DNA from 2 places in the Latilactobacillus parafuchuensis genome. Region 1 is predicted to be linked to the other one. Evidence: a T-box and tRNA genes for the amino acid it is inferred to sense, from the RefSeq annotation. Region 1 holds a T-box; the other holds one or more tRNA genes.

Region 1 (15,198 bases):
CCAGAAATGTAGTTGACTACGTCAACTTTAAACCACAAAAAAATAGCTACTATAGAAGCAGCTATTTCTTACAATTGTATTTATTTTGGGGTTATACTAAATATATTACACTTAATTAATTATAAGCGGAGAATTACAATAGTATAAAATACAAAAGCCATCTTTAATATTTAAAACGTCTCTAGTCTGTTACACGTGCTAGGAAATAATTCTTCTTACCACGTCGAACGATGACGAACTTACCGTCAAAACTATCTACTGGATTGATATCCATATCGGTATCTTGCACGCGATCACCATTAATCGTAATCGCACCATTTGTCACATCTTCACGTGCTTGACGTTTCGACGATTCAATTTTGGCATCTACTAAGAAATCAACAATATTCTTAATTTCACTAGTAATCTCAACCGTTGGTGCTTTTTCAAAGGCTTGTTCAGCTTCAGCAACATCTAACGCTTTAATATCACCAGAGAATAATATCTCAGTAATCCGTTCAGCTTCATCAAGTGCTTCTTGACCATGAACAAAGCATGTTACTTCTTCCGCTAGACGACGTTGTGCTTCACGTTTTTCAGGTTCAGTCGCAACTTTTTGAGCTAGGTCCTTGATTTCATCTTCTTCTAAGAATGTAAAGAATTTCAAGTACTTAATCACATCGCGGTCATCCTGGTTTAGCCAGAATTGGTAGAATTCGTATGGTGAAGTCTTTTTAGCATCTAACCAGACGGCACCACCTGCCGTTTTACCAAATTTGGTACCATCAGCCTTGAGCATCAATGGAATTGTTAAACCAAATACAGGTTCATCACTACCTTCTAGCTTATGGATCATATCAATCCCAGAAGTAATATTACCCCATTGATCAGCACCACCGATTTGCAATTGAATATTATGTTCATCATGTAAATGTTTAAAATCAATTGACTGAAGAATTTGGTATGTGAATTCAGTAAATGAAATGCCGACGTCTAAACGACTCGCAACAATATCTTTGGCCAACATTGTATTGATGTTAAAGTTTTTTCCGTAATCTCTTAAAAAATCTAATAATGAAATTTTTGATAACCAATCGTAGTTATTAACAAAAGTAACGTTCGCGTCTTTACCAAATAATTTCCGCATTTGAACCGTTAAAGCTTCAACATTTTTTTGTACTTTTTCCATAGTCTGTAATTGTCGTTCAGAATTACGACCACTTGGATCACCGATACTACCAGTTCCACCACCAATTAAGATGTAAGGATGATGACCAGCCAATTGGAATCGTTTCATCATCATGAAGGGAATTAAATGCCCGATGTGTAAACTATCTCCAGTTGGATCCGCACCACAGTATAAAGAAATCTTGTTATTTTCAACCAGCTCACGTAACCCATCAGCATCTGTTTGTTGATTAATTGCATCCCGCCATGTTAATTCATCAATAATATTTTTTTTCATCAAAATTTCCTCCTATACAAAAAAGTCCCTGCAATCTTAATTAAATTAAGATTACAGGGACGAATAATTAGCATCTTCGCGGTACCACCCGTGTTATATAGATTAAAGTGCACTTTAATCTATATCACTCTCGATTTTAACGTAAATCACACGTGCGATCACTCTTGCAGAAAGTGTAATTCGATTCGATAATATTTATTAGGTCTCAGCATACCCTAACTCTCTGTAAAATGGATTATCAAATCTACTATGCTTCTCAATCGCTCTATATTTCTATAAGGCCAATCATAATAGAAAGCGTTGTAGTTGTCAACGATTTTCTTTTATTTTTTTATTTTAATTTTAAATCTATCATACTTATTTAAAAATACCTTATACATAAAGTGGCCTGACATCAGTCTTGGGGCACTTATATTAAACAATTATTTTTCTTAGCTATGTGCTATGGATCATCAATTCCCGCCAATCTCAAAAAGCGCTCTATCCTCAGTTGGGATGGACCGCTTTTTTAGCTTCATTTCCAATTGATAATTGGATTATGTCACAGCTTGTTTTATCTTCGATTATAGTTTTGAAACGTTAGCAGCTTGTGGTCCACGGTTGCCTTCAACGATATCGAATTCAACGGCTTGGCCTTCTTCTAATGATTTAAAGCCTTCGTCTTGGATTGCACTGAAATGTACAAAGATATCTTCTTGGCCTTCGACCGAGATAAAGCCGAAACCTTTTTCATTGTTAAACCATTTTACTGTACCTTTTTCCATGATGTTGCTCCTTTAAAATTCACTATATTATCTAGTCATCTTCTAGACAAACACTATTATACGCGATTTTGAAACCGCATGCAAACTGAAAACTAATTTTAATTTAAGTGATATTTCGTTTGACGATGATAGGCTTGATCAGCGTCTAAAACGATATTACCAAAGTCCGGATGATGAATCGCATCCGGCATCATCTGGGCCTCAATTGCGACCGCTACGTGTGGTTTAATCGGTTGCTTGGTCAAATTAGGCTCACTACCAAATCCGTTGGCCGTATAAATCACAATCGCATTACCCTCAGTGGTAATCGTAATCGTGCGACCACTTGTTGGTTCCGTTAATTTTGCATCCACGTTCGTGATTTTTCTATTCAATAAAAAGGCATGATCATAGCCTGTCACCAATTGATTTTGTTTGGCTTGACTCTTAAAAGCATCGGCTATTGGTCGTGCATGCTTTAAATCAAAGACCGTATTATCTACGGGTACCAATCGGCCAGTTGGAATGCCATCAGCTTGAATTTCACTGAAATAATCGCTGTTAATCAATAACTGATGATCAGCAACATCTTGGTCAAAATCACCGGTCAGATTCAAATAAACGTGACATGTAGGGTTAAATAACGTCTTTTTGTCCGTTGTCGCTGCATAATCAACCAACCAATCGTTGGTTTCGGTCAACGTATAGGTCGTCGTCACTTGCAAATTACCTGGAAACCCATTGGCCCCATCCGGACTAGTCAATGTAAAGCTAACGCTAATCGCATCCACTTTTTCAGTGACGGTCGCTTGCCAGACTTTCGATTCAAAACTATTCGGCCCACCATGATTAGTATTGGCGCCATTGTTAATTGGGGTGTGATAGGTCTGCTCATCTAATTTAAAGGTTCCTTGCGCAATTCGACCAGCCACACGGCCTACCGTCGCACCAAAATAAGCATCCTGTTTGATATAGTCCGCTAAATTATCGTAACCAATCACCACGTTTTTAAACTGACCAGCTTGATCAGGTAACACCAAATTAGTAATTGCAGCTCCATAATCAATCACAGCCAGTTGGTAGCCCTGACTATTTTCTAACCAGTGTTGCCAAATCGTTTGCCCATCAATCGTGCCAAATTCCTGACGCCAATATTTCATGATTGTTGCCCCCTATTGATTGATATTTTGAATAAATCGTTGGAAAGCCGCTTGTCCCTGTGAATTTCGTTTATAAACACCGGCATCCTCTAATACGCGTTTAAAGACTTTACCGACTGCTGTTTGGACAATTCCAGTGACATTTGCACGCGTCACGTTTTGTGCCCGTTTAATATCGTCAGCCCACGTTTGATGATAGGCTGCCATCTCGTTGGGTTGGTCACACAAATACTTTTCAACTTCGGCCATTTCGGTTTTAAGCCGGGGTGGTAAAATGGCCAAGCCCATGACTTCAATTAGGCCAATATTTTCTTTTTTAATGTGTTGCACATCAGCGTGTGGATGGTAGATGCCATCTGGAAATTCAACTGACGTTTGATTATCGCGTAAGACCAAATCTAATTCGAATTGTGTGCCGCGCATCCGCGCAATCGGCGTAATCGTATGGTGTGGTGTGCCGTCAGTGTCCTGCGCTAAAATCTGGACTTCGGGATCACTATAGTGTTGCCACCGGTCCAAAATCGTCGTCGCTAAGTCGGCAATTTGACCTGCATCATCGCCAGTTAACCGAATGACTGACATTGGCCAATTAACAATACCGGCTTTGATATCCGCATAACCTTTGAATTGAATTGGTGTGTCAATCGCTGCTTTAGCCATTGGAAAATCATGGCGACCACCTTGATAATGTTCATGGGTCAAAATCGACCCCCCAACAATGGGTAGATCGGCGTTACTCCCCGCAAAATAACCGGGGAATTGTTTGACAATCCCTAATAAATCACTGAAAGTTGTTGCGTCAATTACCATCGGTTCATGTTTGCCGTCCAAGAAAATCGCGTGTTCGTTGAAATAAGCATAAGGTGAATACTGGAAACCCCATGTTTGGTGGTCCATTTCAAAACGAACAATCCGATGATTACGCCGGGCTGGGAAATCTAAGCGGCCCGCATACCCTTCGTTTTCCAAACAGAGTTGGCATTTGGGATAACCGGTTTGTTTCATCGTTTTAGCCAACGCAATTTGTTTCGGATCTTTTTCCGGTTTAGACAGATTAATCGTAATTTCCAAGGGACCGTATGGTGTATCAACATCGTACGCGATATTCTTAGCAATCGCCGCAACTTTAATGTAGTCATTAGCTTGACTTAATTCATAGAAATAAGCCAATGCCTTTTGCGGATCAGTCGCATACAACGTCCAGAAATTGCGATTAACCGCACTAGGAAGTGGTGTCACCAAATCCATCAACTTGGCCCCTAAAATGTCTTGTTCGGCCGCTAAATCGTTAATTTGATGATTGGCGATTGCTAATTGAAGTAGTGCTTCTTTTAAATCAATTAACTGCTGACTCGCTGGCGCAATCGCTGCGGCATCCGCTTCACCCACTAGGTCTAAGACCACATTAAATAAATATTGTTGATCGTCTTTTGTATAATCAGTCGCTGGAAAAGTGAGTACTTTTTCAATAAATGTTTGAATCAATTCTCTTGCTTGCATAATTTGCCCTCTATTTGTCTTGATACCCGTTTGGATGGCTTAAATGCCAGTTCCAAGCAGTTTCGATAATCGCTTCGATATCGTCATATTGTGGTTGCCAACCTAATGTGCCCCGTGCTTTGTCGCTAGCGGCAATCAGGGTGCTGGGATCGCCAGCTCGGCGGGGTGCAATCTGAGTTGGAATCGCTTTGCCAGTCACTTTACGAGCGGCTTTGACGATTTCCATGTTTGAGAAACCAGTTGATGAGCCTAAGTTGAAGGCGTTACTGCCGTTGCCCGCTGCCAAATATTTGAAGGCTAAGATGTGCGCATCGGCGAGGTCCAACACGTGGACGTAATCACGGACGTTGGTGCCATCTGGTGTCTCGTAATCGTCACCGAAGATTGAGAGTTCGGCGCGATCGCCAGCAGCGACTTGTAAGACAATAGGTAATAAATGGGTTTCGGGATGGTGATCTTCACCAATTGAACCGTCCGCTTTAGCGCCAGCGACGTTGAAGTAACGCAATGCGACGAACTTGATGCCGTAAGCTTTGTCTGCCCATCGCATCATGGTTTCCATCATCAACTTACTTTCGCCGTAAGGATTGGTGGGGATTTGTGGATCGGTTTCTTTGATTGGAATGGTTTTCGGTTCGCCATAAGTGGCCGCCGTTGATGAGAAGACAATCTTCTTAACATCAAATTCCGTCATGACTTCGAGCAAGGCAGTCATGCCGTAAGTATTGTTGTCGAAATATTTAAGTGGTGCTTTCATGGATTCTGGGACGATTGAGAAAGCCGCGAAATGAATCACGCCTTCAACGTCTTCTTGGTCGAAGACGGTCCGCATAAAATCTTTATCGCGAATATCGCCTTCGTAGAACCGCGCTTGCGTGTTGACCGCGGCGCGGTGGCCAGTGATTAAGCTATCGACAACGGCGACATCGAAACCTTGGTTGATTAATTGATCGACGGTGTGTGAGCCGATATAACCGGCCCCACCTAAAACTAAAATTGACATTAAAGATTCCCCCTTAAATTAATCTAATTTCTTTGCGCCATCCGCAATTTCTGCGATGTAGAAGCTTGGTGCGTAACCAATTTTAGCGGTGTAAACTTTCGCAACGTTGGCTTCAAAATTTTCAACTTGATCTTTAGCTACAATCGCAATTGCACAACCACCAAAACCAGCACCAGTCATCCGGGCACCCAAGACACCAGGTTGTTCCCATGCGGTTTGAACTAAGGTATCCAATTCAATACCGGTTACTTCATAATCAAATTGCAATGACACGTGTGAAGCGTTGACTAATTTACCAAAACGTTCAAGGTCGTTATCTTTCAAGGCTTCACGGGCCTTCATCGTCCGTTGATTTTCAGAAACAGCATGCCGCGCCCGTTTCAATAACGTTTCGTTTTGTAACAGATAGGCTTGTAAATCGAATGATTCATTATCGAGTTCGCCTAATGATTGAATATCATTTTTAGTTTGTAAAATCGCAAGTGCAGCTTCACATTCACTACGACGTTCGTTATATTTAGAATCTGCTAATTCACGGCGTTTGTTGGTATTCATGATGACAATCACGTTGTCTTGTAAATCAATTGGGACTAAATCGTAATCCAAGGTATTCGTATCTAATAAAATTGCGTGGTTCGCTTTACCCATGCCGACTGCAAATTGATCCATAATACCAGAGTTAACCCCGATAAATTTATTTTCAACCATCACACCAGTCTTAACTAAATCAACGCGATCAATATCTAAGTTAAATTGATCTTCAAGAATGACACCCATTAATAACTCGATTGAGGCTGATGATGACAACCCAGCACCATTGGGAATATTACCCTTTAGATAAATATCCAAACCGTGATTGATTGTATAACCTTGTTCTTGAAGATAAACAATCATCCCTTTTGGATAATTCGCCCAGTTATGTGCTTTTTGATAAGAAAGATCACTTAGGTCAAATGAAATCACACCGGCGTCTTCAAAGTTACCGGAAATTAATTTAAAGGTTTGATCGTCGCGTTTCGCCACCGTTGCATAAGTCCCTAAGGTAATCGCCGTTGGGAAAACGTGACCACCATTGTAATCGGTATGTTCACCAATCAAATTAATCCGGCCGGGTGCAAAATAGCTGGCCTCAGCTTCGGTTTTATAAGTGTCTTTAAATGCGTTTTTCAAGTCTGTCATGTTCATCATAAATTCCTCCTTTATTAATCGCTTTCATTTTACTAAATATTTACTAAAAAATCAAACTATTTTTTTAAAAAGAACGTTTTAATCGGTTTTAATATGCTAAACTAGATAGGTAAACAACGAATTGAGAGGTGCGCCTGTGGCAACCATTAAAGATATCGCCCAATTAGCCAACGTTTCGAACGCAACTGTTTCTCGCGTCTTAAATTATGATCAAACTTTATCAGTTGGCGACGAAACGCGCCAACGGATTTTTGAAGCAGCGGAACAATTAAATTACACGAAGAGTCCTAAAAAAAATAATCCGCAACACGGTCGGATTGCCATCGTTGAATGGTATACCGCCAAAGAAGAGTTGGAAGATCTCTATTATTTGTCGATTCGCTTAGGCGTTGAAACGAAATTACAGGAATTGGGTTATGAAGTCACCCGTTTCTTCCAAAACGACCCCTTCAACACCCTTTCTGACGCGCTCGGCGTGATTGTGATTGGTAAATACAGCCCAGCTCAAATCCAACGTTTAAAGAAATTAAACCCTAATTTAGTTTTTGTTGATATGAATACCTTGGATTATGAAATCAGCTGTGTGATGACCGATTTTAAATCACCGATTAAAAGCGTGCTTGACCACTTCATCGCTCAAAAAATCACTAAAATTGGGATGCTGACCGGTCAAGAAAGTACCGCCGATCAAGTTCAACTTGGCATCGATCCACGACTAACCCATTTTGAAACTTATTTAACCGCCAAAAACCTATATCATCCAGAATGGATTTTAACGGGCGATTTCACCCCAGAATCTGGTTATCAATTAACGATGCAACTTTTAAAAGAACATTCAACTGATTTACCGGAAGCGTTATTTATCGCTAACGATGCAATGGCTGTCGGGACCCTCCGCGCTTTACATGAATCCGGGATCCAAGTCCCAGAACAACTCAGTTTGATTAGCTTTAACGATACGTCAATTTGCCAATACACCTTCCCGACTTTAAGCTCGGTAAAAGTCTACACCGATCAAATGGGTCAAGCCGCCGCTGAATTGTTGATTAAACAACTCAACGCCGACCAAGTGATTCCCCAAGTGATTACGATTGGCACAACGTTAACCTTGCGCAATAGTTCGAAATAAAAACAGCACGCCGCCAGAAATATATCTGGTGGCGTGCTATTTTTTACTTCTCCATCGCTTTGCGCAATGCGGCTGCTAATGGACTTTCAGCAGGTTCATCTTCTTGATTGACCTGTTTCAATAAACGTTGTTCTTCGTGTTTTGAGATTTTCTTTTTACGATCTTTCTTGTCCATCATTTTTTCGGTCGTGCCACACGTTAAACAGCGGAAGAAGGCGCCATTTTTGCCTTCAACAATCGCCATTTTCTTATGACATTGTGGACAACGATGATTGGAAATCTTCGGATCTTTGCGACGACGATAATGACAATTGGTACAAACGTAAATCTTGCCATCACGGGTATTGCGTTCCTTTAATGGATGATCACATTCTGGACATTTTTTATTAGTCAACGCAAAATCGTGGTATTCAGTTTGGCTCGTCTTAATTTCGGTGACTAGTTGTTTCGTAGCCGTTTCAATCTCTTGAATAAAGGCCTCAGGTTGCTTCTGACCATGGGCAATCGCTTCGAGTGATTGTTCCCACTGACCGGTTAATTCAGGCGATACCAGGCTTTTATTGACTAATTTTAATAGTTGCTGACCTTTAGGGGTCGTCGCTAAATGATTGCCATTACGGGTCACCAATTCGGTCTTTACCAATTTTTCGATAATTTCCGCTCGTGTTGCCGGCGTTCCTAAACTATATTTCTCCATTTTACCGAGTAAGGTCCCTTCGGTCAGTGGCTTAGGCGAACTCGTCAGCTGCTCTTTAATCTTAAACTGACCAGGAATCGTCGCGCCTTTTGACCAATCAAAAGGCTTAGTTGGCGTTTCTTCAGTGGTCTTCCAACCGACTTCAATGATTTGCGTTTGTTTAAAGTTAAATGTGTGCTTGCCAAATTGAACCGTCGCTTTAGTAACTGCGGTAACGTGGGGGGCTGCGAATAAGCCTAAGAATCGTTCGACGATTAACCGATAAACTTTTAATTCATCGTTGGATAGTTTAGCGACCCGGGCTGGTTCTTCAGTTGGAATCAACGCGTAATGATCGGTCACTTTTTGATCATTAAAAACCGCTGGTTGTAACACTTTAGCCCCTTGGCCTAAATAGTGTTTCGCACGCGGATCAAACTTAACGAGTGCCGATAAACGGTCCTTCAAAGTCGCCTTGATGTCCGTTGATAAATATTTCGAATCAGTCCGCGGATAACTGACTGCTTTGTGCATTTCATACAGCGATTGAACCAATGACAACGTCTTTTTAGCGGACAAACCATATTTGGCATTAGCCACTTGTTGTAATTCAGTTAAATCATAGGGTAACGGTGCACTTTGTGATTGTTTTTTAGTTTGAACGGCCATCACTTGGCCTGGTTGTTGCATTAATTGCGCGACTAATTGATCAGCCTGTTCCCGACTCGTAAATTGTTGGGGATTAGCCAATTGTAATGTCGCGTTCTGACCTTGATAGTTCAACTGAATTGTATAGTAGGTTTGCGGTTTAAACCGGTTAATTTGGTCCTCGGTTTCGCGCACAAAAGCCAGCGTCGGTGTTTGAACCCGGCCCGCCGATAAGCTATCTTCATATTTAGTGGTCAACGCTCGCGTCACGTTCAGACCGATTAACCAATCGGCTTTCCCCCGTGCCAACGCTGAAGCGTAGAGGTTATCGAATTGTTTAGCTGGTTTCAAATGGGCAAAACCATCCTGAATCGCCTTATTAGTTTGCGATGAAATCCAAAGCCGTTCGACCGGTTTATCAAACTTGATCCATTCCAAAATATAGCGGGCAACAGCTTCCCCCTCGCGTCCCGCATCCGTCGCGATGATTGCGCCACTAATATCTTTGCGATTAGCCAAATGACTGATTGCCTTTAATTGGCCCGTCGTTTTAGGAAGTGGTTTTAGCCCAATTTGTTTGGGAATAATCGGCAAAGTTTCTAACTGCCATTGTTGCCATTCTTTTTTGATGTCTTCCGGTAATTTAAGGGATAATAAGTGACCATACGCCCACGTGATCACGTATTGATCGCCTTCATAATATGTTTTAGTTTTTTGTGTAGTCCCCAACACTTTGGCTAGGTCTTTGGCCACACTCGGTTTTTCGGTAATTACTAATTTTTTAGTCATGTATAAAGTCCTCATCATTTAAATAATTTTTCTAATATAAGTATACATGATAACAAAAGAAAAAGTTATCAATCCGATTAATGGACTAATAACTTTTTTATCTAAAATTAGACTGAAAACTAAAAACACAAAGTTTCCATCGTCGCTCATCGCTAGTTTAAAAAATTCAAAAAGCAGTTTATCCTTCAATTTCGGGATAAACTGCTTTTTTAACTTGATACTCAATTAATAATGCAGCCATCCCCTTGCCGTACTAGTCCCCCAATAAAAATAGATTTTATGATATCGATTTTATTGTCGGTTCAATTCGGCGCCCCATATCTATATCCAAAATACCTCTAGCTACACTTTTACGTTGGCTATGTATCCCTAGACTAATTTTGGTATAAACCCTAACAAAAAGGCCCTTAAGATACGTTGCCACTAATTCAATCGTTCATAATACCATAGAATATCTTTTATTCTAAATTACTATGCACGCCTTTAGCTTCATCGTTTGTGACATGATTACGACGACTTATTTCTAAACATAAAACGTCAAGTGTAATATGCACACTCTGATCAAATAATGTACTAAGTAATTGGATGGACTGAACACCATAGCCATTCTTAGTTGCTCCCGGTACAATAATTATTGCATTTCCAAGTTGAGCTAAGGGCGAATCAGCTTTACTCGTAACTGCAACAACTTTTATACCATCTCGTTTGGCCTTTTTTGTCAATTCTAAAACACGCTGTGTCTGACCAGATCCAGAAACTGATACGAGAATATCATCTCCTTGAATAGACGGCGTAATTGTCTCACCAATCACAAAAACTGTAAATCCAATATGCATTAACCGCATAGCGAATCCTTTCGCCATTAATCCTGAACGTCCAGCTCCTAAAATAAAAATTCGTTTATCTTTTTGTATTAAAGTCTCTGCTTGATGAATCTGTTCCAAATCAACCATCGCCATCACAGTATCAACTTCTTTTACAACATCATCAATTACACTCATTGAATTACCTCCATAAATATTTTTGCCATCATTGATAGATCATCTGCTCCAATTATTTTGCGCTAACAATAATTGTCTCAAAAATTCAACTGAGCTGCTAGTAACTTTATCTATTCTAAATCAATCTCCGCAGCCGCGCTGAAGTTGCTTTACCAAATTTAAAGTATTATCTCGTGTAAAACACTCTATAACGACTTGTAATTTCATTAACTTTCAGAGGTTCCTTCTCTAGCGTAAAACCCACACCGGTTCTCATCTATTCACTTTATAAATAAATAACATCTTCTATAAAAAATAGACTAATCATTCACTCTTTAATTATCTATAATACCTTTTGTATAACTAATAATACAATATACCTTGATAAATACTGTATAAATTCTAAAAAAATTAAAATGTCAGTCCTGTTGCTAGCTACAATCAAAAAACGCCACACGATAAATTTAATATTTATCGTGTGGCACTTTTCTTATAACATCGTTCTTCGATAAGCCATCAAACCATGACTAATTTCAGCCGTTTGGCCGTATATTTTTTTGTAGAGCTTATGCAATGTTTGATATTTTTGAACGTTTTCAGGGTTTGGTAAGTATTCCTTGCCATAGCTGACAAACGCCTTAGCTGTATCTTGAACGGAATCAAACCAACCCACACCAGTCGCGGCAATCATCGCAGCGCCCATTCCGGGGCCTTGTTCGTTGACTAATGAGACGACTTTTTTATTAAAGATATCGGCTTGAATTTGTAACCAAACCGGGCTCTTCGCCCCACCGCCGATGGAAACTACGGTATCAAAATGACTGCCTTTCGCATCGAAAATTTCCATGATATCCGCAAACGAGAAGATAATCCCTTCTAAAACTGCGCGCGTGAAATCTTTTTGTGTATGCGTGCCATCAATTCCGATAAAACTGCCGCGAATATCGCCATCAGGATAAGGTGTCCGTTCGCCGACAATGTATGGTGTGAACAGCAAACCGTTGGCCCCGACCGTTGAATCGGCTGCCGCCGTTACAAAATCGTTAAAGTCGGCTTCTGGTGCAAACGTCTTTTTAAACCATGACAGGCTATAGCCGGCCGCTAAAGTAACCCCCATCGTATAATACTTATTGGGAATCGCGTGGTTAAAGAAATGGAGGCCGCCATTGTAATTAACATCGGCTGAATCCTCGTATTTCAAAACGACCCCAGAGGTGCCAATCGAGGACATCACCATGTTTGGTGATAAAATACCGGCGCCAATTGCACCAGCGGCGTTATCGGCCGCCCCACCGAAAACCTTAGTAGTCGTTTTTAAACCGGAGAAAGTCGCGTATGAATCACTAATCGTCCCCGCCAAATCAATTGATTCAATTAATTTAGGAAAAATACTAATTGGCAAATCAAATTGATCCGCAATCGCTTGACTCCAACATTTATTTTCTTCATCTAACACCACCGTACCGGCGGCGTCGGAATATTCCATCGCTAAATCGCCGGTCATCCGGTAGCGTAAATAGTCTTTTGGTAAGAGGATTGTTTTAACCTTCGCAAAAATTTGTGGTTCATTTTCTTTGACCCATAAAATTTTAGGTAGTGTAAAGCCTTCAAGCGGTACATTGCGAGTGATATCAATAAAAGTTTGGCCCATTTGATTCAGAATTTCTTTGCATTGCGCCGTGGTCCGCGTGTCATTCCACAAAATAGCTGGTCGTAAAACCTGATTATTGTCATCCAACAAGACCAATCCGTGCATTTGCCCTGAATAACTAATCCCCTCAATTTCGTTAGCCTGAATGCCGTCTTTTAAAATTAGTCGGTCAATCGCGACCGTCGTTGAAGTCACCCAGTCTTCCGGATTTTGTTCGCTATAACCGGGCTTGGGTTGTGATAATTGGTAATCAAACCCTTGTTGGGCCACAATTTCACCCTGTTGGTTAACGGCTGACACCTTAACTGCGCTCGTACCTAAATCAACGCCTAATACTAATCCCATCTGTCTAACTCCATTCTATAATGATTTCGAAAATAAAAGAGCGCTGGACGATTGCCATTGCTCTTTTATCTCAATTATTTGCCTAATACGCTAAAGATGTAGTTGTTTAAAGTCGATTTTAATTGTTCCAAATGACCTGATTTAGTGGCTGCAATTAATTCTGCTTGTGGCTTGTCGATAATGTAGTTTTCAAAGTCCTTAAACGTGACTTTACCAGCTTCAAAATCAGCCCCAATCCCAGACTTAAATGAACTGTAACGATCTTCAATCACTTCGTCAAAGACGCGATCTTCAATCAATTTGCTAGCTACTTTCAAGCCGGCAGCGTATGTGTCCATCCCAGCAGTATGGGCTAAGAATAGATCATCCATTGAGAATGATTGACGGCGTGGTTTCGCATCGAAGTTCAAACCACCAGTTGGTAGACCACCGTTTTTAAGCATTTCGTACATCACAAGTGTTGCTTCATAGATGTCATTTGGGAATTCGTCGATATCCCAGCCAATTAACTTGTCGCCCATATTAGCATCTAACGATCCCAATAAACCGGCATCGCGGGCCACGCGAACTTCGTGTTCGTAAGTATGACCTGCTAAGTAAGCATGGTTACCTTCCAAGTTCAATTTGAAATCTTTTTCCAAACCGTAAGTCTTCAAGAAAGCAATCGTTGTCGCTGCATCAGTATCATATTGATGTGAGGTTGGTTCTTTTGGTTTTGGTTCTAATAAGAATTGACCTGTATAGCCAATTTCGTTAGCGTAATCCTTAGCGAGATGGAAGAATTTAGCAATGTGATCTTGTTCTAATTTCATATCAGTGTTTAATAGTGATTCGTAACCTTCACGACCACCCCAGAAAACGTATGATTCAGAGTTAACCCGTTTAGCGATTTCCAATGAATGTTTGATTTGAGCGGCTGAATAAGCAAAGATATCAGCAAATGGGGCCGTGGCACCACCAGCGACGAAGCGGGCGTTCGTAAAGAGACTTGACGTATTCCAAAGAACTTTCTTGCCCGTTTCTTGCATTTTTTCAACTAAATGATCAACCACTTTATCTAAGTTAGCATTGGTTTCACGTAAAGTGTTGCCTTCTGGTGCTAAATCACGATCGTGGAAGGCAAAGTATTCAACATTCATTTTATCTAAAAATTCGAATAAATAATCAACCTTAGCTAACGCTTGTTCCATTGGATCTTCAATCTTATCCCATGGACGTTGAGCTGTGCCATCGCCAAATGGATCGACTAAACGTTGATCCATTGTGTGCCAGTAAGCAACAGAGAATTTCAACCAGTCACTCATTTTCTTGCCATTAATCATTTCATCAGGATTATAATAATGAAAACCATTCCCAGCTTTCAAACCTGATTGATTACCGACATATGTCATTTTTTCTTGATTAAATAATTTCATCACTAAAATCTCCTTAACACTTTTTATGTTAGTTTTTTCAAACAACTAACTTACAACATATAATGTAACCCCTTTCTCTGATTTTTTCAAGCGTTTTCTGTTTTTTATTTATTTTAATGATGCGTGCCATTGTTTAAAATGGATTTCCTTTAAAAAAGTGCTTATTAACACGTAATTCTGGTATGCTTATTGTATTATCAATTCTTAAGGAGCACGATTATGGCTGGATCAATTAATCAGGATGCAATGCGTGATTTGAATTTAAAATTAATGTTACAAATATTATTTAATCGACCACAAACGAGTCGGATTGAAATCGCTAATCATTTAAAACTCAATAAATCGACCATCTCATCATTGTACACAACGCTCTCACAGCAAGGCTATATTAAAGAAATCGGCCAAGGAACGAGTTCAGAAGCTGGTGGTCGGCGGCCCATTTTAATTAAATTTAATCGCCACTACGGTTACTCAATTAATTTCGAATTGGGCCACCATCACTTACGGATGATGGTTAACTGGATCAA
Region 2 (15,198 bases), 870 kb from region 1:
ATTACTCAGTTGCCAATTAAATTTTTTAAATATCCGGCCTATCTTTTAAGTTCATTACTCTTTTTAATCATCGTTGCGCAAGAGTGGGTTCGATTATTCTCAGGAACATTCACCACTAAAACCATGTTTGAAAATATTAATAATATTCATGCGTTAGGGCCTAGCTTACCGAAATATGTTGTTTTAACGGTTGTTGCAATTGTGCTTACTTTTTTACCAATGCGTTTTGGTTTGTTAAAACATCATAGATTGTTTACAGCAGGTTCAATTGTCGGTGTATTGTTAGCATTGACTGCCATCGTTATGTTTAAGCCCAATACGGCCATTAAAGCCAGTTATGCTTTGATGCAGGATTATCAAAAGGACTATGCAATTGAACATGCGATGAAATCTGAAAATCACACAAAAATATTGAAGGCTTTTGAGAATAAAAATATTAAAAGTGGTATCAATAAAAAGAATCTTGATAATATGAATGTTATCGTCATATTTGCCGAGGGAACTTCTAGGAAAGTTTTGGAAGACGATAAGTATCCAGATTTAATGCCAGCAATCAATCAATTTGCGAGTGAGTCGATTGATGTTCGTAATTATTATAACCACACGGCGCCAACCTATCGTGGCATTCGTGGTCAATTATATTCTAGCTATCAATTTAATGAAGGCTATGAAGGTGCAACGACAGCGAAACAGATGAAGCAACGGCTCAATACGAAACTGATTGGGTTGCCAGAAATTCTGAATAAAAATGGTTATACAACTGAAATGATTAATCCAGAACCAAAGCATAAACAGTTTACACCCTATCTTAATAATTTAGGCTTTAATAAAGTTATCTCTGGTGATTCAAGTCAGTGGGAAGGTAGTGGCTCAGGTACTTTTCTATCAGACAAAGACAATCTTAATTTATTGTTTAACCAAGCTAATTCCTTAAATCAAAAGGATAAGAAGTTCATGTTATCGACTTATACGTTACAAACACATAATGGTTGGGATACGGACAGTCAATATGGCGATGGTAAAAATGCAGTCCTCAATAAATTCCATAATTTTGACGAAGCATTTAGTGCATTCTATAAAAAATTTGAAAATAGTGATCTTAAAGATAACACGATTTTAATTTTAACGACTGATCACGCTAGTTATGCCTCACCAGAGTATGCATCGACTTTCGACGATAAACGGACTGCTTTTGCATCAACGGTGCCGTTGATGATTAAATATCCGAATAGCAAACATCAAGAGATTGATGTCAAAGGGCGCAATTCGCTTCTACTGACACCGACAATTTTAGATATGTTAAATATTGAAGATGAAAAGAATTATTTCATGGGAACTTCGTTGTTTACCAATGATGCGACTAAATATGAATATACGACAGAAATTGGTTCCGAATTCTATGATACGACTGGTGTTTTAAAGGCATTACCGGCAAGTAAAAAATCGATTAAAAGTGAAATTCTTAAATACGATTCAATCTCTTTGAACATGACCAATGTTGAAGGCGAATAAAAAGGATAATCGTAATTCTAACTTTGTAGCCGGTATAATTAGGTTTATCGACAATTCAAAAAACCATAATCATTGATATATCATGATTATGGTTTTTTTAGTAACAATAATTTTGGTTAAGTAAAATCAGAGTGGAGAATTCTAAAATATAATAACGCTTTTTATTTGGATTATTGGGTGCTTTTATTAATGGCTATTTTCAAGCCAAACACCAGTTGACGCGAACCGTATCTTTTTTAGTTGGTATTTAGCTGGTCGATGGTTGATTGGGCCCAGACACACCACTCGACTTCTGCGGTGCACATGATGAGCCGTCGCTCTAAGATTAGGTAGCGGCCTAAGTTGCGTTCTTTTTCAATTGTATCCGTAATAGCGTCGTATTCTTCGGTTTTTTGTTCGTACTTTTTTACCATTTTCCGATAGTGTTGTAACCGATCTTGTAGTAATTCGGTGGCCTGTTGATGATCCATTAAGGCAATCACGTATACTTTGGCTAAGAATTCATCGCGTTGTGATGGGGCCTTGTTTTCTTCGACTAACCATTCGGCAACGATTGCTTTTCCAGTTTCAGTTAGATGATAAATCTTTTTCTGTTTGTGAGTGGCATCATTTTCCACAGTGACGTAGCCTTGTTCGTGGAGTTTCCCGAGTGCGGTATAAATTTGGCTATGATGAGATTCCCAAAAAAGGGTTAAATATTGTTTTAATTCGTAACCACTACAGGGTTTACGGACTAACATGCATAGTAAAATGTAACTAAGTGTATTCATGAAATTCGTCCTCTAATCGATTGATTATTATCAGTATACCATGTTTATTTTGCTAAATCATGTCATTATTTAGTGTCATTATTGACAGGTTATGTAAAATGGTGTAAATTAGGCAAAAAGAGAGTGAGTGATGAATTAATGGCAGCACACAAAAATAAGGGGTTAAAATCGGCTTATGCAGTTGCGTTCACGTGTATGGTCGCCTTCATGGGCATTGGATTGGTGGATCCAATTCTAAAGACGATTGCGGTTAAATTAAATGCGACACCCGCGCAAACCACATTATTATTCACGAGTTACATGCTAGTGACCGGAATCATCATGTTATTTACAGGGTTCATTGCGACTCGAATCGGGGCTAAAAAAACGATCAGTGTTGGTTTAATCATTATCGTGATATTCTCAGCGTTAGCGGGACGTTCACAAACGATTACCCAGCTGATCGCTTTGCGAGCTGGTTGGGGATTAGGTAATGCGTTATTCTTATCGACGGCGTTATCCGCAATTATCGCAGTCATGTCAGATGAGTCCGAAAAAGCAATCATTTTGTATGAAGCTTCGATGGGCGTTGGGATGGCGATTGGACCGTTAGTCGGTGGTGTGTTGGGCAGTTTATCTTGGCGTTTTCCGTTTTATGGCGTGGCAATTTTAATGACGATTGCCGCGATTGCGATTACGGTGATGTTGGAACCAATCGCTAAAGCAAAGAAAAAAGCGCGCTTTTTTGACGGTGCGCGGGCGTTAAAAAATCATAAATTACGGTCAGTTGGGATCATTGCATTATTATATAACTTTGGCTTTTTTACAATTCTTGCGTACGCGCCATTTTTATTAGTCGGTTTAACGGCGATGCAAGTCGGGCTCGTCTTCTTTGGTTGGGGCGCGCTATTGGCCATGGCATCCGTCTTTGTGGCACCCTTCCTCGAACGGATGACCAATACATTGGTCGCGTTGTTAGTCGGATTAGGGCTTTTTCTGATTTGTCTGATCGTCATTGGGATTAATGCCGACCAACCAGTTTTAGTAGCAGCTGGCGTGATTGTGGCCGGTTTCTTCCAAGGTTTAGTTAACACTTTATTGACAACCGTTGCGATGGAAAATGATGCCATTGAACGTAGCGTGGCTTCATCAGCTTATAGTTTTATCCGGTTTACCGGTGGGGCAATTGCACCGTTTGTTGCGGGGAAAATTGCTGAGCATTGGAGCGCGCATTGGACTTTTTATTTTGCGGCGTTAATGATTCTAATCTGTTTTATTTTTGTGATTAAGAATCGACGGTATTTTGAAACGCTTGAAGAAGTGGATAAAGAATTGACGACGGCTAATAAAAAGATGGTCCGTTAATCATGTTTAATTAAAAACGCGTCACGAATCAGCTAATTGATTCGTGACGCGTTTTAATGGTTAATGCAGCATTAGGCCGTGATTAACCCATTGCCAAAGGAGCAATTGAGTTCGACCAGAAACTTTTTCATGGTCCAAAATAGATTGGGCGGTTTGACGATCGACCCAAACGGCATCAAGGGCTTCTGCGGCTTCTAAATGAGCTTTTCCGGGAGTTGCATCGGTAATCACACAAATAGCCTGAGTGATGGCACCATCGGTAATCCCGGGCGTCGAATAACTGGGTTTAAAGATTTGTTGAACCATAACGTGTTGATAACCGGTTTCTTCTTGAATTTCACGCTGAATCGTTTGCGCAACGGTTTCGCCGGGATCAATTAAACCAGCTGGACTACCATAGATGTAGTCGTTGAGTGGTAAACGGAACTGTTTGACGAGGAGAACTTGACTGGCATCTTGGTTCAAACAAAAGATGCCGACCGCCGCCGCTTTTAAAGGTTGTTTTAAAGTGTTGACGGTCAGGTCAGCTTGGCGACTGACAAAATGGTAACGAATGAGTTGTTGATCAAGATTTTGATACGTGGCTTCGTAATAGTTGAGCCAGCGATCGGTTAATTGGTTTTCAAGGGTGAGTAATTTAAAAGGGGTCATTCATTTTTACCTACTTTCTATCACATATTGTACACTGAAAACCGTTAATTAAAAATAGATGGGAATACTAACTTAATTATCAGTTAGTTTAGTTAGTTAATTGGATTAATATGAAGTAATTTTGAAAAAAATAATGTAAATGATAATAGAATCAAGCATTTTATTGAAAAAATAATTGATTTAAGATTAAAATAAGATTATAATGGCATTTATAGATTCTAAGCAAATGATAAGAAAGTTCTTGGATAGCGAAATTCTAGTGGTTAGAATAGGCTATTTTTACAGTCGCTATCAGATTCTTAGTTTCCAAAAATAACAAAGTATTAGGTGGGGTATTTATAATGGAAAAGAAACACGAAAAAACATTCTTTGGTCAACCGCATGGCCTATCGACGTTATTCTTCACAGAAATGTGGGAACGATTCAGTTATTACGGGATGCGTGCGATTTTACTATTCTATATGTATTTTGCGTTAGATAAAGGTGGTCTTGGTTTTGATAAGACGACGGCAATGTCAGTCATGGCCATTTACGGTTCACTGGTTTACTTAGCCAGTGTTGTTGGTGGTTGGTTGAGTGATCGTGTCTGGGGCAGTTTTAAAACGGTCTTCATTGGTGGGGTCCTCATCATGTTGGGCCACATTGTCCTATCGATTCCGATGGGCGCAACTGCTTTGTTTATCTCAATTGCTTTGATTGTGGCGGGGACTGGGTTATTAAAACCAAATGTTTCTGAAATGGTCGGCAGTCTCTATAGTGAAACTGATCGTCGTCGGGATGCTGGGTTCAGTATGTTCGTCTTCGGGATTAACTTAGGGTCATTTATAGCACCAATCTTAGTTGGGGCCGTTGGGATGTCAATGAACTTCCATCTTGGGTTCTCATTAGCCGCCGTTGGGATGTTCTTTGGTTTAATTCAATATTGGCGTGGTCGGACTCAATTTAGTAAAGAAAACTCAAAAGCAAATGATCCCATTGCGAGTGCTGAATTGAAGAGCGTTATTCGTAAAATCGTGATTGGTGTCATTGTGATTATCATTGCGGTGCTTGCGTTACAATTCACTGGTCATTTAAATATTGATAATATCGTGTTGGCCATCTCAATTGTAGCCATTGCGTTACCCGTTATCTATTTCTCACGAATGTTATCAAGTCAAAAAGTCACTAAAAAAGAACGTTCACGTGTTATGGCGTATATTCCACTCTTCATCGCCGCTGCTATTTTCTGGGGAATTGAAGAATCTGGTTCAGTCGTTTTAGCCTTGTTTGCTGAAGATCGAACTGTCCTACACATTGGAAGCTGGCATTTAGCTGCCGCAACTTTCCAATCCTTAAATCCATTCTTCATCATGTTATTAACACCATTCTTCGTTTGGTTGTGGAGTACTTGGAAGAAACAACCTTCTGCGCCTGGTAAATTCGCGGTTGGTTTAATCTTTGCCGGTGTGTCATACATGGTTATGTCTTTACCTGGTTTATTACACGGAACCGCTGGTCGAGTTAGTCCTTTCTGGTTAATCGGATCATGGTTCATCGTTGAAATCGCTGAAATGTTAATTTCACCGATTGGCCTTTCGATTACCACTAAATTAGCACCAAAAGCATTCAAGTCTCAAATGATGAGTATGTGGTTCTTAGCGGATGCTGCGGGCCAAGCGATTAATGCACAACTCGTTCGTTTATATTCACCACAAACTGAAATTAAATACTTCTTAGGCATCGGGATTGTTAGTGCAATCTTCGGGATCATTCTCATTTTCTTCGTGAAACCAATTCACAAGTTAATGGAAGGTGTCGACTAAGTCGATTAATATTAAAAAATCTTGATTATTTATACATAATCAAGATTTTTTTTGCATTTTAGGGTTGCAATTAGGCCCAGAATTTTGTAAGATAATATAGTTGAATCGATGAGATACAACTTATGGAGGAGTAGCGAAGAGGCTAAACGCGGCGGACTGTAAATCCGCTCCTTCGGGTTCGGTGGTTCGAATCCACTCTCCTCCATTTTTTTATTGGGCTATGGCCAAGCGGTAAGGCAACAGGTTTTGATCCTGTCATGCGTTGGTTCGAATCCAGCTAGCCCAATCAATGTATAAGAAGCTTGTTTTGAGACAGTAAAATGTTGATAGAACAAGCTTTTTATTTATTTGAAATATAATGAAAGCGGTTAACTTGATTGGGTGATCGAGATTGAACGTTCACTGATAAAAAATATTTAGACGTGGGGGAAACTGATAATGGATACGGTAGACAGGATACTCGGGACTTTATATGGGCAAGCGATTGGTGATGCGATGGGGATGCCATCGGAACTATGGCCAGTCGAACAAATAAAAAAACAATTTAAGGGTAAGATAACTCAATTTTTGGATGGTCCGGCCAATAATGATGTTGCTGTTAATTTTACATATGGTCAGTATACAGATGATACAAATCAAGCATTAGCAATATTGGATTCTTTGATTGAAACTGATTGGCAACCCGATAGCCATAATTTGGTGGCGCATATTATGAAATGGGCGAACGAAGTCGGTGCATGGAATCATAATATTCTAGGTCCCAGTAGTAAGGCTGCATTAATGGCAATTAAAAATGGTGATAATCCTAGCAATATTACGGATAAAGCTTTAACGAATGGGGCAGGGATGAGAATTGCGCCAATTGGGGTTTTATATCGACCTGAAGAACTTGATGCGCTAGTGCAGATGGTCTACGAAGTGACTAAGATAACGCATTCTAGCGACGTTGCGATTAGCGGGGCATCAATGATTGCAGGGGCCGTTAGCGGCGCAATTGCTGATTTCTCCTGGGATGGGATAATCAAGCATGCTTTAGACGCGAACGACAGGGGATTGAAGATGGGCACTCCGACTTGGGCTGCGAAAAATCACGATCGAGTTATTCTTGGAATCGAGCTTGCTCATAAATTTAGTAATAATGATACGGCCTTTTGTACCGCTATCTATAATTTGATTGGTACTGGAACGATGATTTCTGAGAGTATTCCTACAGCGGTTGCAATGGCCTACTATGCAAAAGATGTCAAAAAATGTGCACTTCTTTCGGCAAACTTAGGTGGTGATACGGATACTATCGGCGCCATGGCAACTGCTATTTGCGGTGCTAAACAGGGGTATCATACGATTGATCAAGAATGGATTGACATTATAGATCGGAAAAATCCAGAACATCACTTTTATAACTATGCTGAAAAAATGAGTGCCTTTATAAAAAAATAATGTAAAAAGGATGATTATGAATGGATGAAGAAATCAGAGTACCAGAGCGCGATAAAACATTAACACCTGGTAAATTATTTTATAATTGGTTTGCAGCTAATGTTGGAATCATGGGATTTGTCTATGGGGCAATCATTGTTAGTTATCAATTATCGTTTGTACAAGCAATTTTAGCGGCCTTCATTGGGTCGCTATCATTCTTAATTCCTGGATGGGTCGCAATGATTGGTCAAAAAGAGGGAGTAACCACGTTTAAGTTGAGTCGAGCAGCTTATGGGATATATGGTAATAAAATTCCAAATTTGATTGCTTGGATCAACATGGTCGGTTGGTTAGCGGTTAACATTATTACCGGGACCTTATTGTTATTGTCTTTGTTTAGAATATTTAATCTTAGAAAAAATGGTATGAATACAGCGATAGCCATTTTAATTTTCGGTGGCGTTGTGGTGTTATCAGGTCTGTTGAATGAAAAAACGTTAGCTAAAATACAAACTTGGTTAAGCTGGGTTTTTGGTTTGTTGACGGCCGTTATTCTACTTATTTTCTTAGTTCAGGCTGATTGGCACCAGGCGATTAATTCACCTTCAGGTAGTTGGTTTAAGGGGTTTCTGCCAGCCGTTAGCATTGTTGCAGCCGGTTCTGGTATTTCGTGGTCGATGGCGGCTGCAGATTGGGGGGCCTACGTAAAGCCCAAGACTAAACCAAGCGCTACTTTTTGGAATACAGCTATGGGAGGCGCACTACCACTGTTTGTTCTGATGGTTGGTGGTATTTTGCTTAGTACGATTGAACCGGGGCTCTCTTCAGCAAGTAATCCATTTGATGTGATGTATTCGGCTTTACCAAGTTGGATTGGACCGATGTATTTCTTGGTTGCGGCTGGGGGACTTATTCCACAATGTATCGTATCTTTAAGATCTGCAAAAATAAACTTGGCAACAATCGGAATCAATATTTCTCAAAAAGCATCTCTTGGGTTACATGGGACTATCGTCATTGTCATTCCAATATATGTCTTGTTTATTTCAGGAGATTTTTTAAGTAATTTTGAATTGTACTTAAATTTCTTGGGGATTTGTTTAGCAAGCTGGGTAGCAATTTTTCTGTGTGATAGTCAGATGTTTAGAAAGGAGGGTTATGCTGAGTCTTTAATCATAATGACTTCGCCCGTTAAGTATAATATTGGTGGGATTGTTGCTTGGATTATTGCCACAATTACAGGATTTCTTTTTACAAATAATGCAATTTGGACGGGCCCGTTCGCCCATGGTATTTTTAAAGATAATAGTTTAGGCGTATTTGTTTCCGCGATAGCAGCAATTATTTGTATGATGATTGTTAACGTGCTACGCCCTAAAAAGGAGAAAAATTATGGATAAAGCATTAATCATGGGTGAAGTATTCGTAGATGTAATCATTAATGTGCCACAATTACCCGATTCTGGTGGGGATGTTCTTGGGGATCTTCAAGCAACTAATATTGGCGGTTCGGCCTTTAATACTTTTGGGGCAATCCAGTATGCGCAAGGAGCAGCCGATTTGTTTGTACCAGTAGGCGAAGGGACTTATGCCGATATTATTCAAAACGAGTTTAAACGGCTCAATATCACAAGCCCGTTACTGATTAACGGTGATGATAATGGTTGGGATATTTGTTTAGTAGAACCCAATGGGGAACGTAGTTTTTTGACAATTTCGGGAATAGATAGTCAAGTTCAAAAAGAGTGGTTTACAAAAATTAATTTGGCGGATTATCAGTATTTTTATTTGAGTGGTTATCAGGTTGAATCTGAATCGAATGCTACCTTAATTTTGAATGAATTGGAGAAGAGACGAACCAATTCATGGATTATTTTTGATGCTTCGCCGAGAATTAAGTATTTAAAGAAAGCCACACTTAATTTAGTATTGAATACGGCTAATCTGTTGATTCATTGCAATCAAGATGAAATCGAATTTCTAGCGGGTTTTAAGGGGACTATTCAGGAAATGGCAACTGCTCTTTTTAATAGCACTCAAAGTCCAATCATCGTGACGTTGGGGAGCCAGGGGACGTATTTTATAACTAAAAATGATTCTGGTATTATACCAGCTGAGGAAGTCGAAGTACTTAATACGATTGGTGCAGGAGATACACACTGTGGTGGGATGCTACATGCACTTTGTAACGGCGCGAGCCTCAGGTTGGCAATTGAATACGCTAATCATCTCGCAGCAATTGTGGTTGCACAAGAAAGCGGTAATCTGTTGTTGAATTAATAACTGAGTTGGATTGTGAGTCATGATTTTATATTTTTGTGTCGTTTAGAATCTGAAAAAACTGGTATGGGTGGTTAAATAGTTGACTTTATAAGGCTAGTTCGTTATCCTTTGAAAGAAATAAAGGAAGAGGTGCACTTATGAAAATTGGGTTTATTGGTGTCGGCAATATGGCACAAGCGATGATTAAAGGGTTGATTAAGGCTCAAAAAATAACATCAACTGATATTTTGGTCCATAGTGCACACGCCACGACTTATGAAGCTGTCGCAAAAGAATATCAATTAACACCGGTTGCGGACAATGCGACTTTGGTGGCGGAAGCCGATATTGTTTTTCTAGCGGTTAAACCGTACATTGTCCCTCAAGTCCTCGAAGAAACGGCTGCGGCCTTCAAAGCGCACAAAACAGTGATGGTCTCGGTCGCTGCAGGATTATCATTAGCCAAATTAGCCGAACAAGTCGGTCAATCAGATTTACCAATCCTCAGAATTATGCCGAACGTCAACGTGGCGAATCAAGCTGGCATCACAGCGGTGGTTGGCAATACGCAAGTGACGACTGATCAATTAGCAGACGTTAAAGTGATTCTAGCCCAATTAGGGGGTGTCGTTGAAATCGGGGAAAAAGATTTCACAACGTTCAGCGCCTTAGCTGGGAGTTCACCCGCTTTTGTTTATTTATTTATCGACGCGATGGCGCGTGCCGGTGTTAAACATGGTTTGAAAAAGGATGCTGCCACTGAAATTGCGGCCCAAGCCGTCTTAGGCAGTGCCCAAAACGTCTTGATGAGTGATGATTCACCATGGGATTTAGTCGACCAAGTCTCATCACCAGGTGGCACAACCGTCGCCGGTCTATTAGCAATGGAAGAAGCCGGCCTAATGACCGCCGTCGTCAAAGGCATCGACGCAACAATCGCAAAGGACTTAGAAAATCAAGAGCGCGACTGAGCTGTTTAGTTTCGGAATCGTGTTAGTTTGACTATTTTAAGGGTACGACAAAAACACCTGGACGGTTAATTATCAACCGTCCAGGTGTTTTTATTATTAAGTAGCATTGGAAATTAATCGGATAGTGAAAATATTTAGCCAATCAAAGTTCTTCAAATTGGGCATTAATAATCTTGATATCCTGGTCAAAGTCTTTTTTGGAGTATTGGTTCCCATACCCCTTGAGCAGTTCAGTGTTCAAGCGAGTAGCTGATTTAGTCATTGTGATATACGTAATTCCACCAGAAGCAACACCTCCAAGAATAGGGATTACTTTTGTAGCACCTTTAGCGAGACCAGCTTTTGTCAGCATTCTACCGGTTACGAATGGATATATCTTTTTAAGTAACGGGTACCACATCGTTTTGGTCAAGGCAGTTTGACCAATTTTTTTTACAGTATACTTAGCCCCATTAGAGCTGATTACCCGTAGCAATGATCCAGCACCCTGAGCGCTTACCATGATACCTAAAAAAACAATAACGCCATCGATATCAAGCATGCCATCTTTGTTAATAACATCGTCGTAGTCATAGATATAGGCTAGTTCTTGAACGAGTCTTAACGAAAACATCATATTTTGAAGAATATCAGCAGGAATGGTTGCAGCAAGAGTAATTCCACCTGGAATACCAGTAAGTGTTGAAGCCATTGCACTTTGATTAACATTCCAATTAATCCTTTTTTTAGCCAAACGTTTACGTTCTGTGAAATCAATTGAATAGTGATTTAGTCGAATATCAGTCTCACTAACGTCATATAATTTAGCTAAGAAATCAGTTCGGTTGACATGTACTATAGGATTTTCTATCAGTTTGGTGAGACTTAGAGCTGTTGATTCTGACATAGTAGAGAATATCCTTTCTACTCGAAATTTTAAGATGACTTAAGTATAGCTTAGTACTAGTGTTATTTAATATTTATTTTTTATATAGATATTAAATACTGAATTTAGCTCAATTGGTGGTTCCAATATTATAATGTCGGGATATCTGCTATAATCTGTTGACATAATTCATGGCTTAATCGACTGCTGGCCGTCGAGACCGGTGAGGGTTGGTCATTTTCAATCGCACTAATAAACGCGTCAATCATGGGCGCAAAACCACGATTGGTCAGCGTCGGTATCCAATCGGCGACAGTTTCAAGCTGTTGACCAGTTACTTGTTGGTGAACCAGCTCGGTTAAATTGTTGACCGTGTGACGACCGGTTGGCGTGTGGACGGTCGCGATTTCTTGATTGGTGCCACTTTGCATATCCAACGTCACGGTGATCAATTGATGCGGCGTTTCAAGTTGGATGCGCGCTAAAAGTAGTTCGTGATGATCGGTCTGTTGACAATAGGTATGGACTTGATAATCGAGCCCGATATCGCCAGCCAGATAGAGTGCGGTGTCTAGGGGATGAATCATTAGATCATAAATCGCAAATGGTGTAGCTTGTAACGTATCAACGCGGGTTTTAGTGACCTCGATTAAATGCTTAGCAGGCAGTGCCGCTAATTGTTGGATCATGGGGGCAAAACGTCGATTAAAACCAACCATTAATAACCGGTTTTGTTGCTTAGCAAGTTGGTATAAAGCGGCGACTTCAAATGGTTTTTCGCTCAACGGTTTGTCGATAAAAACGTGTAAGCCGTTTTCCAACGCCTGGCGCACGAGCGCGTAATGAGTGGGTGTCGGGGTGTGGATAAAGAGTGCGTCTAAATGACTTGTTAGTAGGTCATCGATTGAATCGGTCGCGTGGGAAAAATGATATTGGGCTTGTAATTGGGCTAATTTAGCCGGTTGACGCGTACATAAATACCAGTCAACCCGGTCTTGCATTTGAGCCATTACCGGCAAATACGCTTTTTGCGCGATGTTGCCTAAACCAAGCACACCAATCTTTAACATTGAATAGTCCTCCATTAATTGTTGATAGCCTAAGTGTAACAAATTTTAAAGAAAACGGTTTAAATATTCCAATAGCAGCCCTTGATTTTTTGGTCTATACCAGTTATACTGGAATTATCAATTAGATAAAGGTGGATGAAAAATGACAGTAAAAGTTCTAAAACATGCGGTAATCTATACGGGTGATGAAGTGATTGAAGATGGTTACATCCGTTTTGATGACAAAATTTTAGCTGTTGGACCAATGTTTGATTATAAAGCACAAGCTGGCGAAACAATCCAAGATATGAAAGGCCAAACGCTTGTCCCTGGTTTTATCGATGTCCATTGTCACGGCGGTTATGGTTTTGACGCCATGGACGGTGATGCACAACAAATCGACGAAATGGCCACTAAGATGATGCAACATGAAGGGGTCACAACCTTATTTGCAACAACTATGACGCAATCAAACGATAACATTGCCAACGCCATGCGCGGGGTTAAAGAAGCGGCTGAAAAGAACCCATTAATCAAGGGTGTTCATTTGGAAGGGCCTTTTATTTCACCAAGTTTTAAAGGGGCCCAACCTGAAAAATACATTAAAGATCCAGACGTTGATTTGTTGGATCAATGGAATCAATTATCAGGTAACCGGGTTCGCTTAATTACATACGCACCTGAAGATCCTGGTTCAAAAGCGTTTGAAGACTATTGTTTAGCACATAACATCGTGCCTTCAGTCGGTCATAGTAACGCCACTCGGGAACAAATGTTGGACAGTAAAGCAACTCACGTGACGCATTTATACAATGCCCAACGTGAATTCAAACATCGCGAACCTGGTGTCACTGGCCATGCAATGTTGGAAGACAACATGTACGCTGAATTAATCACCGATGGTTTCCATATTGTGCCTGATATGATTAAATTAGCTTACGAACAAAAAGGGGCAGAGCGAATCGATCTCGTGACTGATGCCATGCGTTCAAAAGGGATGCCAGAAGGCGAAAGTGAACTTGGCGGCCAAAAAGTGATTGTCAAAGACAAACAAGCACGTCTTGAAGATGGCACTTTAGCAGGTTCCGTTCTAATGTTCATCGACGCTTTTAAAAACATGCAACGTTTCACTGGTTGTGGTATCTTTGAAGCAGTCATGATGTCGAGTACCAACCAAGCTGAAGAATTCGGCTTAACACAAAAAGGTAAACTTGAAGTAGGCCGTGATGCCGACATGAACGTTTTAGATCAAAATCAAAATCTTGTGGCAACTTATAGCTACGGCAATGGTTACCAACATTAATTAATAGGAGTGTGTCCCATGGAATCACCTGTTTATATTCAAATTCATAATCAGATCAAAAAGGATATTGAAGCCGGCAAGTGGTCGATTGGCGACAGAATTCCCTCTGAACGAGAACTGGCTTTAAACTTTGAAGTGTCGCGAATGACCTTGCGACAAGCGGTTCAAACCTTGGTGGATGAAGGCATTTTGGAACGACGAATTGGCGCTGGTACGTACGTTGCCAATCAGAAAGTCCAAGAAAAAATGTCCGGGGTCACGAGTTTTACGGAACTAATGACCGCCCAAGGCAAACAACCGTCGAGTAAGACGATTTCGTTTCACATTGCTAACCCGTCATTGAGTGAAGCCGAGAAGCTCCATCTTGAAGAGGGTCAGCAAGTTTTACGGATGGAACGAATTCGCTATGCCGACAATGTGCCAATTTGTTTTGAAGTCGCAACCGTCCCACAAAGCGTGGTAGCCGATTTTAGCAAGTCTGAGATTACCACGTCTTTCTACAAGACGTTGGAAGAAAAAGGCGACTACAAGCTCGGTGGTGCCCAACAGACGGTTTCGGCCCAGTTGGCCTCCGAACGAATTGCTGAATTCCTAGATATCAAGCGCAACGGTTCCATCTTAAAATTGCGCCAAGTCTCATTCTTAGCGAATGGTGAACCATTCGAATACGTCCGCACCCAATACGTCGGCGAACGATTTGAATTTTATTTGGAAAGATAGGCACAATTAGGGCAAATGTCCGATAAAAAGGCAGTTAACTCAGAGTATTGTGAGTTAACTGCTATTTTGTTGGCGAAAATGTGAAAGGTTATACGGCTTGATGGTCAATAGCCTCAAATAAGCTGTTTAAATTTTTCTTAATTTATGGTACATTTTTAATAATGTGAAAAGATTTTCGGGGGGAACTTATTTTGAAAAATATATGGATACATCTTTTAATTGGGGCTGCAATGCTATCGACAGTTGGTTTATTGGCAACTGGCCAAGTTGATGCCGCGACAGTGTTAACACCAGCTCAAATGAAAGCACAGTTAACTGAACAAGATATTCAAGAAGCAACGCCGAATAAGGCGGAGACAGAAAAAAATACCGCAACGAATGATGATATCGGAATGCCAATTGAAGAGGGTGCCGGCACACCATACGCACGCTCTAGAGCAAGCTATCCGAATATTAATAATTATATTTTACAAAAAAATTATCAACATCCAAACGTAACCAAAGAATTACACCAGTTTGAAATGTTC

The links. A T-box is a leader RNA that pairs with one kind of tRNA and senses whether it is charged. The one in region 1 lies ahead of tyrS (tyrosine--tRNA ligase), so its partner is inferred to be a tRNA-Tyr.
Positions count from the first base shown of each region.
Region 2: it has a tRNA-Tyr gene. The T-box ahead of tyrS (tyrosine--tRNA ligase) is inferred to sense a tRNA for this amino acid. The anticodon was not compared.

Region 1 is NZ_CM143875.1:2,236,510-2,251,707, forward strand. Features, by position in the region: gene tyrS (tyrosine--tRNA ligase) at 182-1,444, opposite strand; T-box leader at 1,497-1,714, opposite strand; gene ACVPPQ_RS11005 (cold-shock protein) at 2,008-2,208, opposite strand; gene ACVPPQ_RS11010 (aldose epimerase family protein) at 2,307-3,347, opposite strand; gene galT (UDP-glucose--hexose-1-phosphate uridylyltransferase) at 3,360-4,847, opposite strand; gene galE (UDP-glucose 4-epimerase GalE) at 4,858-5,850, opposite strand; gene ACVPPQ_RS11025 (galactokinase) at 5,869-7,035, opposite strand; gene ACVPPQ_RS11030 (LacI family DNA-binding transcriptional regulator) at 7,175-8,167, shown strand; gene ACVPPQ_RS11035 (DNA topoisomerase 3) at 8,211-10,280, opposite strand; gene hxlB (6-phospho-3-hexuloisomerase) at 10,739-11,281, opposite strand; gene xylB (xylulokinase) at 11,751-13,256, opposite strand; gene xylA (xylose isomerase) at 13,331-14,671, opposite strand; gene ACVPPQ_RS11055 (ROK family protein) at 14,891-15,198, shown strand, end outside.
Region 2 is NZ_CM143875.1:1,370,821-1,386,018, forward strand. Features, by position in the region: gene ACVPPQ_RS06750 (LTA synthase family protein) at 1-1,512, shown strand, start outside; gene ACVPPQ_RS06755 (PadR family transcriptional regulator) at 1,749-2,282, opposite strand; gene ACVPPQ_RS06760 (MFS transporter) at 2,421-3,626, shown strand; gene ACVPPQ_RS06765 (NUDIX hydrolase) at 3,687-4,277, opposite strand; gene ACVPPQ_RS06770 (peptide MFS transporter) at 4,619-6,079, shown strand; tRNA gene ACVPPQ_RS06775 (tRNA-Tyr) at 6,204-6,284, shown strand; tRNA gene ACVPPQ_RS06780 (tRNA-Gln) at 6,294-6,365, shown strand; gene ACVPPQ_RS06785 (ADP-ribosylglycohydrolase family protein) at 6,518-7,519, shown strand; gene ACVPPQ_RS06790 (purine-cytosine permease family protein) at 7,540-8,901, shown strand; gene ACVPPQ_RS06795 (PfkB family carbohydrate kinase) at 8,894-9,781, shown strand; gene proC (pyrroline-5-carboxylate reductase) at 9,922-10,734, shown strand; gene ACVPPQ_RS06805 (bacteriochlorophyll 4-vinyl reductase) at 10,877-11,620, opposite strand; gene ACVPPQ_RS06810 (Gfo/Idh/MocA family protein) at 11,749-12,669, opposite strand; gene nagA (N-acetylglucosamine-6-phosphate deacetylase) at 12,812-13,951, shown strand; gene ACVPPQ_RS06820 (GntR family transcriptional regulator) at 13,970-14,671, shown strand; gene ACVPPQ_RS06825 (peptidoglycan recognition protein family protein) at 14,863-15,198, shown strand, end outside.